One region of the Shewanella sp. ZOR0012 genome, then DNA from elsewhere that is predicted to be linked to it. Evidence: predicted binding sites of a transcription regulator. Region 1 holds the regulator's gene; each other region holds the start of a gene.
The links. The regulator NrdR, encoded in region 1, represses ribonucleotide reductase genes. The targets are predictions, from matches to a motif close to AAACACNANATNTNGTGTTT.
Positions count from the first base shown of each region.

Region 2: the regulator NrdR is predicted to act here: its motif matches at 3,579-3,598, upstream of nrdA (class 1a ribonucleoside-diphosphate reductase subunit alpha).
Region 3: the regulator NrdR is predicted to act here: its motif matches at 3,857-3,876, upstream of nrdD (anaerobic ribonucleoside-triphosphate reductase).

Region 1 is NZ_JTLE01000094.1:674,588-679,504, reverse strand. It holds gene ribBA (bifunctional 3,4-dihydroxy-2-butanone-4-phosphate synthase/GTP cyclohydrolase II) at 85-1,188, opposite strand; gene L976_RS04800 (riboflavin synthase) at 1,256-1,912, opposite strand; gene ribD (bifunctional diaminohydroxyphosphoribosylaminopyrimidine deaminase/5-amino-6-(5-phosphoribosylamino)uracil reductase RibD) at 1,920-3,065, opposite strand; gene nrdR (transcriptional regulator NrdR) at 3,164-3,613, opposite strand; gene glyA (serine hydroxymethyltransferase) at 3,824-4,917, opposite strand, start outside.
Region 2 is NZ_JTLE01000094.1:4,629,634-4,634,550, forward strand. It holds gene nrdB (class Ia ribonucleoside-diphosphate reductase subunit beta) at 1-1,075, opposite strand, end outside; gene nrdA (class 1a ribonucleoside-diphosphate reductase subunit alpha) at 1,137-3,425, opposite strand; gene L976_RS21955 (HAD family hydrolase) at 3,871-4,545, opposite strand; gene ubiG (bifunctional 2-polyprenyl-6-hydroxyphenol methylase/3-demethylubiquinol 3-O-methyltransferase UbiG) at 4,547-4,917, opposite strand, start outside.
Region 3 is NZ_JTLE01000094.1:2,693,589-2,698,505, reverse strand. It holds gene ribA (GTP cyclohydrolase II) at 1-385, opposite strand, end outside; gene L976_RS13490 (YibL family ribosome-associated protein) at 649-1,005, opposite strand; gene nrdG (anaerobic ribonucleoside-triphosphate reductase-activating protein) at 1,131-1,592, opposite strand; gene nrdD (anaerobic ribonucleoside-triphosphate reductase) at 1,709-3,826, opposite strand; gene L976_RS13475 (hypothetical protein) at 4,130-4,810, opposite strand.

The sequences.
Region 1 (4,917 bases):
ACCACAGTCAATTGCCCACGGCCTTATGCAAATGATAGAAATGGTGAATTTTACCTTAGTGGAACCTATTAAAAGCTTAGCCTGTTACTCAGCTACGTACTCTGTCACTTCTAGGCCAAAGCCTGAGAGTGAATGGTAACGCTTAGGCGAGCTTAAGAGTCGCATTTTGGTCACGCCTAAACTGGCCAGAATTTGTGAACCTACACCGACACGGCGTGAAGTACCTTGCCATTTGGCTGACACGGGCGTCTGACCTTGATCTTCCGCCTCAAAGGCTTTGACTTTAGCGAGGATTTCACTGGGATGTTCTTGATTGCCAAGCAATACTAACACACCACCTTCGGCAGAAATCCGCGCCATCGCTTTTTCGAGCGGCCAGCTGCGTTGCTGATCGCGCTCAGAATGGAGTAGATCGTTAAACGTATTCTGTAAATGCACCCGCACTAAACAGTCAGGTTTCACCTCGCCCTTCACTAAGGCAAAGTGCAATTGGTTGTCGATAGTATCCCTAAAGGTCACCATATCGAACTCACCAAAACGGGTTGGCAGTTTGCATTTTGCTTCACGCACAACGGTCGTTTCTTTGGTGTTACGGTATTCAATCAGCGCCGCAATAGTGCCGATTTTAACGCCGTGTTTTTCAGAGAAAATCTCTAAATCAGGACGGCGGGCCATGGTGCCGTCTTCATTGAGGATCTCAACAATCACGCCCGACGGCTCAAGCCCCGCTAAACGGGCTAAATCACAACCCGCTTCTGTGTGGCCAGCGCGGGTTAACACGCCGCCGTCCTGCGCCATTAATGGGAAGATATGCCCAGGCTGGACTAAATCCGATGCCTTGGCATCTTTAGCCACGGCCGCTTTTACCGTTACGGCGCGATCGTGGGCCGAAATCCCGGTGGTTACGCCTTCGGCAGCTTCAATCGATACCGTAAAGTTAGTCGAGAACTGCGCATTGTTATTGGTTACCATCAAGGGCAGATTTAGCTGCTGACAACGAGCTTTAGTCATGGTTTGGCAGATGAGTCCACGACCGTATTTCGCCATAAAGTTAATCGCTTCTGGCGTCACCAACTCGGCCGCCATAATCAGGTCGCCTTCGTTTTCTCTGTCTTCGTCATCCATCAAAATAACCATTTTGCCTTGACGAATATCCTCGATGATCTCTTCTATACTGTGCAGCGCCATTGTAGGACCTTTATGATTTTACTGTTGTTATGAAATTCTATACCTAAGTGAGCTAAGTGCCAGTGCCCTAACGCACAAAGCCAGCACGGGCTAACATTTCCATGGTCACCCCACCGCCTTGGGTTTCTTTAGTATCAAAGCGCATTAAACGCTCTAAATAGCGGGCGATTAAATCCACTTCAATATTCACCTTATCGCCGGCTTTCAAATCTACCAATGTGGTTTCACCCGCGGTATGGGGCACTATGGTTAATCGGAAACGATGGCCATCGACTTCGTTTACCGTGAGGCTCACACCATCGATGGTGATAGAACCTTTATGAGCAATATAACGTGCCAGCTCCGTAGGCGCCGCTAACCAAAACTCAATCGCTTGGCCCCGCGCCAAACGCTGCTCAACAGTAGCAATCCCGTCCACATGACCACTCACCATATGACCACCTAAACGTGTGGTTGGGGTGACGGCCTTTTCAAGATTGACCTTAGTGCCCACTTTATAGTTGGCAAAGCCTGTAAGGCTGACGGTTTCTGCTGACACATCCGCCACATAGCCATCGGCTAATTGTTGCACCACAGTCAAACACACACCGTTGGTGGCGATACTGTCGCCTAAACGCACATCGCTTAAATCCAGTTTGCCACTGGCGACCGTTAAACGAATATCATCGCCCTTACGTTCTAGCTTTCGCAGCGTGCCAACGGCCTCAATAATCCCAGTAAACATGGTTAACTCACTTATTCGCTAAAGATGGATTGGACTCGAGCCTCAAGGTGAAACGCGTATCCGCGCCCACTTTACGCTCATCGACCAGTTTGAGGGTCGGAATATCGGCCATCATTTGATAATCGGGTAGTTCGAGTAGATTACGCCCTTGTGCGCCAAGGATTTTCATCGCTTGATATAGCACTAATTCATCGGCTAATCCCGCGCCGATAAAGGCACCCGCTAAGATCGCGCCCGCTTCGATAAGCACCTGATTACAGCTTTTGCCTAAATAGCTTAAGAGCTCGGGTAGCGAGATTCGACCATCAATCGCCGGTAATTGGAGGCAAGTCACATGGGCGGGTAATTGCGCCATAAAGTCTGACGAATAGCTCACTGTCGAGACTAATAAAATCGGCGATTCAATTGTAAACAAGGCTGCCGTAATAGGCATACGGGCGCGACTGTCTAAAACTACTCGCAGCGGTTGTAAAACCTGCGCTTCACTCAATTGCGAGCTAAGACTGCCAAGCTCTGAGTAGCGCACATTTAGGGATGGGTCATCGGCCAATACGGTTTCAATCCCAGTCACTATGGCGCAGGCGCGTAAACGTAAACGCTGCACATCGCGGCGAGCTTCGGGGCCTGTGATCCATTTGGACACCCCGTTTGATAACGCGGTTTTACCATCAAGACTCGCGGCCAGTTTGACCGTCACCCAAGGTAGCCCCAATTCCATGCGCTTCATAAAACCAAGATTTAAAGCGTAAGCTTCGTCTCGATGCAAACCAACATCCACTTGAATGCCCGCATCGCGCAGCATTTGAATACCGCGGCCACCGACCTGCGGATTGGGATCTTCCACCGCCACCACGACTCGTTTTACACCAATATTGATCAGTGCCAAAGCACACGGCGGTGTGCGGCCATAATGGCTACAAGGTTCTAAGGTGACATAGGCGGTCGCGCCACGGGCAAGCTCGCCAGCCATGCGCAGTGCATGCACCTCGGCGTGGGGCTCGCCAGCTTTTTGATGATAACCTTCACCGACAATCTGATTATCTTTTACGATAACGCAGCCTACACTGGGATTGGGGCGAGTGGTATAAAATCCTTTGCGAGCCAGTTGTATAGCGCGGCTCATCATCTGGTTATCGAGTTCTGACCAATTCATATAAACCCTATGAAATCTTGAGGAAGCGTGCCGAATACGGCGCAAAACGAGGCACTAACCTAAGCACGAACCTAAGCACTAACTTAAGAGAACCCACGTTACTTTTGCAGTTTCGCAATCGCCTCACCAAATTCGGAGACGTCTTCAAAGGCGCGATAAACCGAGGCAAAACGAATATAGGCAACCTTGTCTAGGCTCATTAACTGTTCCATCATCAAGTTGCCTATCATCTCGGATGGCACTTCACGCTCGCCAGTCGCCCGCAGCGTTGACTTGATTTTACTTAAGGCCTGCTCGATTTCATCCATGGACACGGGGCGTTTTTCGACCGCGCGTAACATACCTGCTTGCAGCTTTTCTTCATCAAAGGGTTGACGCGTGCCATCACGTTTAATCACCCGTGGCATCACTAATTCGGCCCCTTCGAAGGTAGTAAATCTTTCATGGCATTCGGTGCATTCTCGGCGACGACGCACTTGATGGCCTTCCGCCACTAATCGGGAATCGATCACCTTAGTATCTGTCGCGCTGCAAAATGGACAATGCATTGAGCCTCCTGCCGTGAATGGAATAAAACCTATGGCTTTCGCTGTATCTAGCTTAAACCGAGCGGGTTTAAGTCTACGATTTTAGCAATAAAAATGGCCGCTTAATGCGGCCATGGGATTTTATCCTATTTATCGGCTGAGGTTAACCACCTAAGAGTGACACCCTAAGCAGTTGTGAACTCAGCCGCCATATCTGGATAAATTAACGAATTAACCGTAAACAGGGAAACGGGCGCACAGAGCCAATACTTGGCCTTTTACGCGCTCGATGACCGCTGGATTGTGGGCATCGTCGAGGATGTCACAGATCCAACCGGTTAACTCTTTCGCTTCAGCTTCTTTAAAGCCACGGCGAGTGATCGCAGGCGTACCGATACGTACACCAGAGGTCACAAATGGAGAACGTGGGTCATTTGGCACAGAGTTTTTGTTTACTGTGATGTTCGCGCTACCTAAAGCGGCATCGGCTTCTTTACCCGTCAGGTCGCGACCGATTAAGTCCACCAGCATTAAGTGGTTGTCAGTACCGCCTGAAACGATTTTGTAACCGCGCTCTAAGAACACTTCAACCATGGCTTTAGCGTTCTTAACTACTTGTTGTTGGTAAGCTTTAAACTCTGGCTCTAAAGCTTCTTTGAAGGCGACCGCTTTACCCGCGATAACGTGCATCAAAGGACCGCCTTGACCGCCTGGGAATACCGCAGAGTTCAGCTTTTTGTATAACTCTTCATCATCGGCAGCAGACAGAATGATACCGCCACGAGGACCGGCTAAGGTCTTATGAGTGGTTGAGGTCACAACGTGAGCGTGTGGCACTGGGTTTGGATACACACCAGCGGCGATAAGACCCGCAACGTGTGCCATGTCGACAAACAGGTAAGCACCGATTTTGTCTGCGATTTCGCGCATTCTTGCCCAGTCAACGATACCTGAGTAAGCAGAGAAACCACCGATCATCATCTTAGGCTTATGTTCAACCGCCAGACGTTCCATTTCGTCGTAGTCAATTTTGCCTGATTCATCGATGCCGTAAGGAATGATGTTGTACAGTCTGCCGGAAAAGTTTACAGGTGAACCGTGGGTCAAGTGACCACCGTGAGCGAGGTTCATACCTAAAACGGTATCGCCTGGTTTTAACAATGCCATGTAAACGGCGCTGTTTGCTTGAGAACCTGAGTGAGGTTGTACGTTTGCGTAAGTCGCGCCAAACAGTTGTTTTGCACGCTCAATCGCTAAGGTTTCAACTACGTCCACATACTCACAACCACCGTAGTAACGCTTGCCTGGATAGCCTTCGGCGTACT
Region 2 (4,917 bases), 4.0 Mb from region 1:
CCAGATAGGATGACACTTCCACTTCTTGTGGGGCCACTTGCACTGCGTCACTCTCTAGCCAGTTTTTCATCCATGGCAGTGGGTTAGTTTGTTCTGCGTAAGGTAGCGGCAGGTTAACTGACTTCATCCGTTGGTTGGTAATGTACTCAACATATTGGCAGAGGATCTGCTCGTTTAGACCGATCATTGAGCCGTCTTTGAACAGGTATTTTGCCCATTCTTTTTCTTGTTCGGCGGCTTTTAGGAACAGGTTATAGGCTTCCTGTTGGCATTCTGCGGCAATCTCGGCCATCTCAGGATCGTCTTTGCCGCCCTGCATAATGGTTAAGATATGCTGGGTGCTGTTTAAGTGCAGCGCCTCGTCACGGGCGATAAGACGAATAATTTTCGCGTTACCTTCCATAAGCTTACGCTCAGCGAAGGCAAATGAGCAGGCAAAGCTCACGTAGAAGCGAATGGCTTCGAGCGCGTTAACTGACATCATGCACAGGTACAGTGCTTTTTTCAGGGTGCGGGTATTTACCTCTAAAGGCTCACCATCAATCACATGGGTGCCTTCACCGAGTAAATGATATGTCTGGGTTAATTTGATGAGGTGATCGTAGAACTCTGCAATGTCTGTGGCACGGCGCAGGATCTCATGGTTCACCACGATATCGTCAAAAATCACTGAAGGATCGTTGACGATATTGCGAATAATGTGAGTGTATGAGCGCGAATGAATGGTCTCGGAGAATGACCAGGTTTCAATCCAGGTTTCTAACTCAGGCAGTGACACCAATGGCAAAAAAGCTACGTTAGGCGAGCGACCTTGAATTGAATCGAGCAGTGTTTGGTATTTCAGGTTCGAAATAAAAATATGCTTTTCATGATCGGGTAGTGAGTTGTAGTCGATTTTATCGCGGCTCACATCGACTTCCTCTGGGCGCCAGAAGAAAGACAGCTGCTTTTCAATTAATTTTTCAAACACTTCATATTTTTGTTGGTCATAACGTGCGACGTTTACCGATTGTCCGAAAAACATGGGTTCACGGGTGGCATCGTTGGGTGTTTGGCAAAAAGTAGAGTAGGTCATGGTACGAGTATTCCAATAAGTCGGGATCCCATTGGGATCCCGCAACCGTTAACATTGAAGATTAGATTTTGCAAGCGCCGCCAGCACAGCCGTCATCTTCTTTCTCTATGTTGGTAATGTCATCGTGTTGATCCGATGCACCATCGCGAGTGTTATGGTAGTACAGCGTTTTTACACCTAACTTGTAGGCATTGAGTAAGTCTTTTAGCAGGGTCTGCATTGGGACTTTACGGCCCTCAAAACGCGCTGGATCATAGTTTGTGTTGGCCGAAATCGCTTGGTCAACGAACTTTTGCATGATACCCACAAGTTGTAAGTAACCTTCGTTGCTTGGCATTTGCCATAACAGCTCGTAGTTGTATTTCAGTTCATCAAAATCGGGTACCACTTGCTTTAACTGGCCATCTTTACTGGCTTTCACACTGATCAAGCCGCGTGGCGGTTCGATACCGTTGGTGGCGTTTGAGATCTGTGATGAAGTCTCAGACGGCATCAGTGCAGACAATGTCGAGTTACGTAAACCGTATTCTTTGATATCTTGACGTAGTGTTTCCCAGTCTAAATGCAATGGCTCACTGCAAATCTTATCTAGGTCACGTTTGTAGGTATCGATAGGTAAAATACCTTGAGCGTAAGTGGTCTCATTAAATAATGGGCACGCACCTTTTTCTTTCGCCAGATTCATTGACGCTTTGAGCAGATAAAACTGAATCGCTTCAAAGGTCTTGTGAGTCAGATTGTTCGCGCTACCATCGGAGTACTTCATACCATTCTTCGCTAAATAGTTAGCGAAGTTGATAACACCAATCCCTAAGGTACGACGGTTCATCGACGAAATTTGCGCCGCTTTGATTGGATAATCTTGGTAATCCAGCAGGTTATCTAAGGCTCGCACGGCTAAATCAGCTAATGGCTCCAGTTCCGCTAAATCGGTAATTGTCCCTAGGTTTAATGCCGACAGTGTACAAAGAGCGATTTCGCCGTTTGGATCGTCAATGTTATTCAATGGCTTAGTCGGCAGAGCGATTTCAAGGCAGAGGTTAGACTGTCTGATCGGTGCAACTTTTGAGTCAAATGGACTGTGGGTGTTACAGTGATCCACGTTTTGAATGTAGATACGGCCTGTAGAAGCACGCTCTTGCATCATCAGTGAGAATAATTCAACCGCTTTTAATGTCTTCTTGCGAATGCTGCTGTCTTGCTCATATTGCAGATATAAACGCTCAAATTCGGCTTGATCTTCAAAGAAGGCATCGTAAAGACCGGGTACGTCCGATGGGCTGAACAGGCTGATATTTTCGCCTTTGATCAGACGTTGATACATCAGTTTATTCAGTTGCACGCCGTAGTCTAAATGACGGATACGGTTATCTTCAACGCCACGGTTATTTTTCAGTACTAGCAGCGATTCAACTTCTAAGTGCCAAATAGGATAGAAGAGGGTAGCTGCACCGCCGCGCACGCCGCCTTGCGAGCACGATTTCACCGCAGTTTGGAAATACTTGTAGAAAGGTAAGCAACCCGTGTGGAAGGCTTCGCCACCACGGATTGGGCTTCCTAATGCACGGATACGACCGGCGTTGATACCGATACCAGCGCGTTGGCTCACGTATTTTACGATAGATGATGCTGTCGCGTTGATTGAATCCAAGCTATCGCCACATTCAATCAGTACGCATGAGCTAAACTGACGAGTCGGCGTACGCACTCCCGCCATGATAGGCGTTGGCAGTGAAATCTTAAAAGTCGATACCGCGTCGTAAAAATCTTTGACGTATTGCAGACGCGTAGCTTTTGGATAGCGGGCAAACAAACAGGCCGCCACCAGAATATAGAGGAACTGGGCGCTCTCATAAATCTCGTGGGTGACGCGGTTTTGAACCAGATATTTACCTTCAAGCTGTTTAACGGCTGCGTAAGAGAAGTTCATATCGCGCCAATGGTCGATATAAGTATCCATAATATCGAGTTCTTCGCGGGTGTAATCCTGCAGAATATGCATATCATACTTACCCAGCTCTACCAGCTTAGTGACATGGTCATATAACTTGGGCGGCTCGAACTGACCAAAAGCCTTCTTACGCAAATGGAATACGGCTAAACGCGCAGCCAGAAACTGATAATCTGGTGACTCAGGGGAAATTAAATCCGCCGCAGATTTGATGATCGTTTCGTGGATAGCTTCGGTTGGGATCCCATCGAAAAACTGTAAATGCGTGCGAAGTTCAACTTCAGAAACAGAAACGTTTTTTAATCCCTTGGCTGCCCAAGTAATTACGCGGTGTATTTTGTCGAGATCAATTGTCTCACGTGCACCACAGCGTTTTGTAACTGTCATATTGCTATTCATTGAAGAGAGGCCTTGGTTCTGATATCTGTTCAGGTGAACTAAGTCACCGTACGTTTCCTTGTAAAACAATCAACCTGAAAACCCTTAATACTGTTGACTATGGTGAAAATAGTCGATTTAGCGGGGAACTTCTAGTGTGTCTGATTGCTACCTATACACAAGATATGGTGTTTTAAATAATCTGAGATACAAGATAGTGAGGTTTGCTATTATTTGCAAGTCTCAATTTAGGGGGTATCTTGTGGATATCTTGAGGATAAAAAAATGCGTTAGTAATGACTAACCCTGTAGCTCAAATTGAGATTAGCGTGCGTCTGATATGGCGAATTTTTATTCCGATCCCGCAGTGTGATCGATCGCTAAAATAAGCAGCGATCACGATCGCGGGGATTGACCCATAGCGTTAATTCTATTAATAGCTATCAGCACGAATCCTGATTCGCGCTTATTTTGTTAACGCTTGGCTTAGTGCCGAATGTAAATTCGAAGGCGTCGTAAACTGTGCATAGGCAGGCCATGCATCGGGTGTATCGTCCTCGCCCAAATATCCCCACAGCGCTACACCGCCGAGCATGCCCGCCGCTTGGGCTGCGAGTAAATCCCGCTCGGCATCGCCTAAATAAAGGATGTGCTGTGGCTTGCACTGCAACTGCTGCGCGCCCAATAGCATAGGTGCGGTATGGGGCTTAGGGTAACGGGTCGAATCGCCGCTGATCATCACTGGCATACGCGAGCTGAGCTTAAGTTTATGTAACAGGGGACGAGTAAAGCGGGCAGGTTTATTGGTGATGACTCCAAATGGCACGCGGCATAACTCGAGCCAGTCAAGCAGTGGGGAAATACCTTCAAACAATTGGCAATGGTCGCCATTGATCCTTTGATAGTGGGCAAGGAGTCCTTGCTGGACTTGGGTGCGTAGCACCTCATCTGCGCCTGGAATGGCCGCATCGACTAAGGCAAAGCTGCCATGGGAGGCGGCGCTACGCATGTCTGCAAAGGGTTTTGCTGCAATACCGACATCAGACAAACTGAGGTTAAGGGCCTGAACCAGATCCGGCGCGGTATCGGCAAGGGTACCATCAAGGTCGAATAAGACCCCTTTAACCTCAGCTAAACCCATCTTAATCTGCCTTTTGCGTTGCAATCATATAGTTTACATCGACCTTAGATGTGTACTTAAAAATCCCTGTTAACGGGTTATAAGTGATCCCAAGGGCGTCTTTGCAGATGAGGTCGGTGTTATCGACTAACTCAATCAATTCGGAAGGTTTAATAAACTTATTATGATCATGAGTGCCAATCGGTAACATCTTCAGTAGATATTCAGCACCGATAATGGTTTCGACAAAGGATTTAACATTGCGATTAATTGTAGAGAAAAACACAAAACCACCGGGTTTTACCATATCGCAGCAGGCTTGGATCACTGATTGGGGATTGGGTACGTGTTCGAGCATCTCCATGCAGGTCACCACATCATAGTATTCGCGGT
Region 3 (4,917 bases), 2.0 Mb from region 1:
TACGCATGTCCGCAGGGAAACCTAACTGTTCATTCGCCTCAACCGTATTGGCGCCTTTATCCTGCAACTCATAGGCGCGGATCTTATTTAGCAGACCAATACCACGACCTTCCTGACGCAAATATAAGATAAACCCACTGCCGGTCTCGGCAATGTTTTGCATCGCGGTTTGCAGCTGGAATCCACAGTCACAGCGTAAGCTGAATAAGGCATCGCCCGTGAGACACTCAGAGTGAATACGGCCTAAAACAGGAGCATCGCTACTTAGGGTGCCAAATGTGAGGGCAACATGCTCTTTACCGGTTTCGGTATCTTCAAAACCGTGCATGGCAAAAACGCCCCAGGGAGTGGGTAATTTTGACGTCGCGACATATTTTATCGACATGACTTAACCTTAACGACAACTCTCATTCCATGAGACGGAAGGAACATCCATAAACAAAACAATGATTAGGTACTTAGCCTACGGCGCACCTATTCTAAAGTGTTTTCAGCAATCACGAAATACTTTAGTAATTTAATCAACTACAAAACTAAGCTATTAACTGCGTGACTCATTTAGCTCAATGGGTAATATGTCGAGCCAAGGCGCTGCAAAATAGATAAGTGTTCTATTTTGCAACTTATTGAATAACTTAGCAATGTAGCTTAAAATTTTGCTGGTGCAAAACCTGTTACTTCAGTCAAGCCCATTTCGCGCCCTAAAGCAGTCATTGGGTGCACAACAACTAAGCCTTTTACTGACTTTTTCAGTTGACCCATATCGGCTTGCTCGGCTTTGGTGAGGGCGCGGTGAAATGGCAAGTGCTGAATATCCACCCCTTGCTTTTGTAATAAACGCGACTGCTGCGTTTTTACGCTATTGATTTGCTTAGTAACAGCCTCAATCTCGCGTTTAAACTGCGCCACGATGACAACATCGCCACGTTGCTCTGCCGCCGCCAGTTTACGACGAAACTTATCTAACTTATCGTTTAGCTGCTGCAGTTCTTGCTTTAAATTCATTATGTTACCTTAAATTACTTTAGTGAGTCCCGACCGATATTGACCTAATCTTTGGCCTGTTTGTCTGGGTCACTGTGTCAAGGTGTGGGATTATAACAGCAAGTTAGCGATCCTCGTTACCGCTTTTATAAGAAACGGATCACCTGATTACTGCTACCTCGATATGGAAGGCTCGGATCTGCAAGATTTTGCTCAAATTTGCCATCCACCAGCACATCTACATATTCCAGCACCGCACGCTGTTTATCGCTCAATTCATTCCATACATAGCCCGTCCACAGCCAAATATCTTTACCGGGACATTCAGCTTTGACGCGCTTAACAAGCGCCAAAATCCCCTCAAGATTGGCGGGTAAAAGTGGATCGCCGCCAGAGAGTGATAAGCCACGGCGAACGATTCGCGTATCCTGCAAATCGGCGATGATATTATCTTCCATTGCCTTATCAAATAAATGGCCAGAGCGCACATCCCAAGTACTTTGATTATAGCAACCACGGCATTGGTGCTCACAGCCTGAAACAAATAAGGTGGCCCGAGTGCCTGGGCCGTTGACCACATCAACGGGATAATATTGCTGATAGTTCATTGTATAAGTCCAATACGAAATACAAGGAGCGCCAGACTGGCTAAAAAATCAAAGCACAGTCCCATGCTAAGCGACTGTGCTGATATCAGTGTAACAAACACAATAAGGCAAAAATGTTACAAGTGTTTGATCCTACGCTTCACTTCTTCTTGCTTACCATGGTTGAACGGTCTGGCATCGGGACTACCTAAGTAACCACACACACGGCGCGTAACAGACACTCGACTTGGCTCATGGTTGCCGCATTTAGGGCAAGTAAATCCTTTACTAGTACAGCTAAATTCGCCGGTAAAACCACAATCATAACATTCGTCAATCGGCGTGTTAGTACCGTAGTAAGGTACACGGCTATAGCTGTAATCCCAGACATTTTCGAGCGCTTCGATATTGTGCTGCATATTAGGATATTCGCCGTAGCAAATAAAACCACCATTGGCGATGGCGGGATATGGCTGCTCAAAATCGATTTTATCGTAAGGATTCACGTGCTTTTCCACATCTAAATGGAAGCTATTGGTGTAATAGCCCTTATCGGTTACCCCCGCAACCACACCAAACTGGCGCGCATCGAGCTTACAAAAACGACTGCAGAGACTCTCACTTGGGGTGCTATAAAGGCTGAATCCATAACCCGTTTCGGCCTTCCATGCGTCGGTAGCCGCTTTAAGATGCGCAACAATCGCCACCGCTTTTTCACGAAGCTTAGCATCATCAAACACATGGGTTTCAGTGCCATAGAGCGCATTAATGGTTTCATGTAAACCGATATAACCTAATGAAATCGATGCCCGACCATTTTTAAAGATTTGGGCGATATCATCATCGGCACGCAAGCGCACGCCACAGGCACCTTCCATATACAAAATCGGCGCAACTCTGGCTTTCACTCCGTTTAACCGTTCGATACGCGTATCTAATGCACGGCGGGCAAGTAATAGCCGCACATCCAGAATACGGTAGAACTCAGCCTCATCGCCATTCGCTTCTAGCGCAACACGTGGCAAGTTTAAGCTAACAACACCAAGGTTATTGCGCCCTTCATGGACGAGTTCACCATTTTCTTTATAGGAACCTAAAAAGCTGCGGCAACCCATAGGGGTTTTAAACGAACCCGTCACTTTTTCCACTTGCTCATAGTTCAAAATATCTGGATACATGCGCATACTGGCGCATTTAAGGGCCATTTGTTTTACATCGTAATTGCAATCGCCGACTTTGTGGTTAATACCATCACGGATGGCAAACACCAATTTAGGGAACACCGCTGTTTTACGATTTTTACCTAACCCCGCCATGCGTACTTTCAGCATCGATTGTTGAATTAAACGCGACTCCCACGAAGTACCTAGACCGAAACCAAAGGTCACAAACGGGGTTTGTCCATTAGCGGTATGTAAGGTATTCACCTCATATTCAAGGGATTGGAAAGCATCGTGGCATTCTTTTTCAGTCTGAGCAGTGGCATAGGCTTTAGCATCTTTAATCTGCCAATTCAGTGCCACTTGATAATGTTTGTCATAACTCTTGGCCACAAAAGGCGCTAACACTTCATCAATACGATTAATCGTGGTGCCGCCATAGATATGGCTTGCCACTTGGGCAATAATTTGCGCCGTCACAGCCGTAGCGGTAGAGATCGATTTTGGGGTCTCAATTTCGGCATTGCCCATCTTAAAGCCATGGGTCAACATGCCCGCCAAATCAATCAACATACAGTTAAACATCGGGAAAAAGGGCGAGTAATCAAGATCGTGATAGTGGATCTCACCGATTTCGTGCGCAGCCACCACATCCTTAGGCAGAATATGGCTCTTGGCATAATGTTTAGCCACGATGCCCGCCAGCAGATCCCGTTGAGTTGGGATCACTTTAGAGTCTTTATTGGCGTTTTCATTTAACAGTGCGGCATTGCTCTGCTCGACTAAACCACGGATTTCAAGATTGAGCTTACTGGTAGCATCGCGGCAAATGTCTCTGTCGTGACGATATTCAATGTAGACCCGTGCCAATGATTTATAAGGGCCTTCCATCAATAGGTTTTCAACTGCATCCTGTAGATGGTGGATTTCAACTTCTGCCATATTCGCCACTCGTTCTCTCACACAAGCGGCTACCGTCGCGGCATAATCTGCGTCCTCTATCCCAACCGAGTTTGCAGCAGCGACCACTGCATCTCTTATCCTTGTTTCATCAAAAGGTGTGCGGCAACCATCCCGCTTGATCACGACTGGCATTGTTTAATTCCTCTCCATCCCGATTAAAATTAACACTATATATAGTGATTAAATAATCTATCAACACAATATGTAGGCAATTAAGCGGCATCGACACCTAAAATTCCATGATCCAGATCATGATTTATCGGATGGATAAAAAGAACAAATAAGAACTGCTGCCAAACCCAATGATCTCAGTTTTAGGCCTTGACCTTGATGCTAAAGCAAGATAGTAGACACAGGAAATGGCGCTAATAATGACAAAAGACTTTGACCCAGAAGCCAAAGTCTATTGTTTTTGAAAGAATATTGTAAATAAGACTAGCGCTTAGCTAAGGCAAGATAACTGCTCAATTGTCCCAACGCCGATTGCTGCATCCCCATGGATGAAGCCACCTGCATCGTTGATTTAAGTCCCTGCCATAACTGTTTTTGACTATCGCTCATGGTGGGGTTGCTATTCAAATAATCCGTTAATTGACCAAACACTTTAGTCGCCTTTTGTGCTAGCACTGGCGACTGGGCATCATCCATGTTTTTTAACACATTTTTAGCATCTACTAACGTGTTGATCATCGGGCTATTTGGCGATTTTTCAGCCAAAGACTTTAGCTCATCATCGATAAAATCCTGCAAAGACTGCTTATTGGTACTTTGGCTTGGCAAACTAATGCCGTTTTGCGAGAGCCGTTCTACCTGTGCATCGGAAAGAATACCGTCTTTTTGTAACCGCGAGACTAAAGCGGGTATCTCAGCCACGCTAAATTTGCCATCAGCAAAAAAGTCTTTCGACATGGCCTGAATTTTTTGTGCTCGCAGTGCCCGTGGTGACAGCGCTATCTCCTCACTCGGTTTAGTATCAACCTTAGGGGGTTCTTTGGCAGAGGAGTTTGACTCCGTACTCGATTCAGTTTTACCTGTCTCCGTCTTTTTGCTATTCAGGCCATAAGCTTCAGCAGCACTGCTACGATTTAGATTAAGGGCATTTAAAAGAGAATTCATCGTCAATAATTCGGCGTCTAATACTGATTAATGGTGTTAAAGCAAAAACTAAGCCAATCAAGCAGTAAGTAGTGTCACATCGTAATTAACAGATAAATTCATCCTGA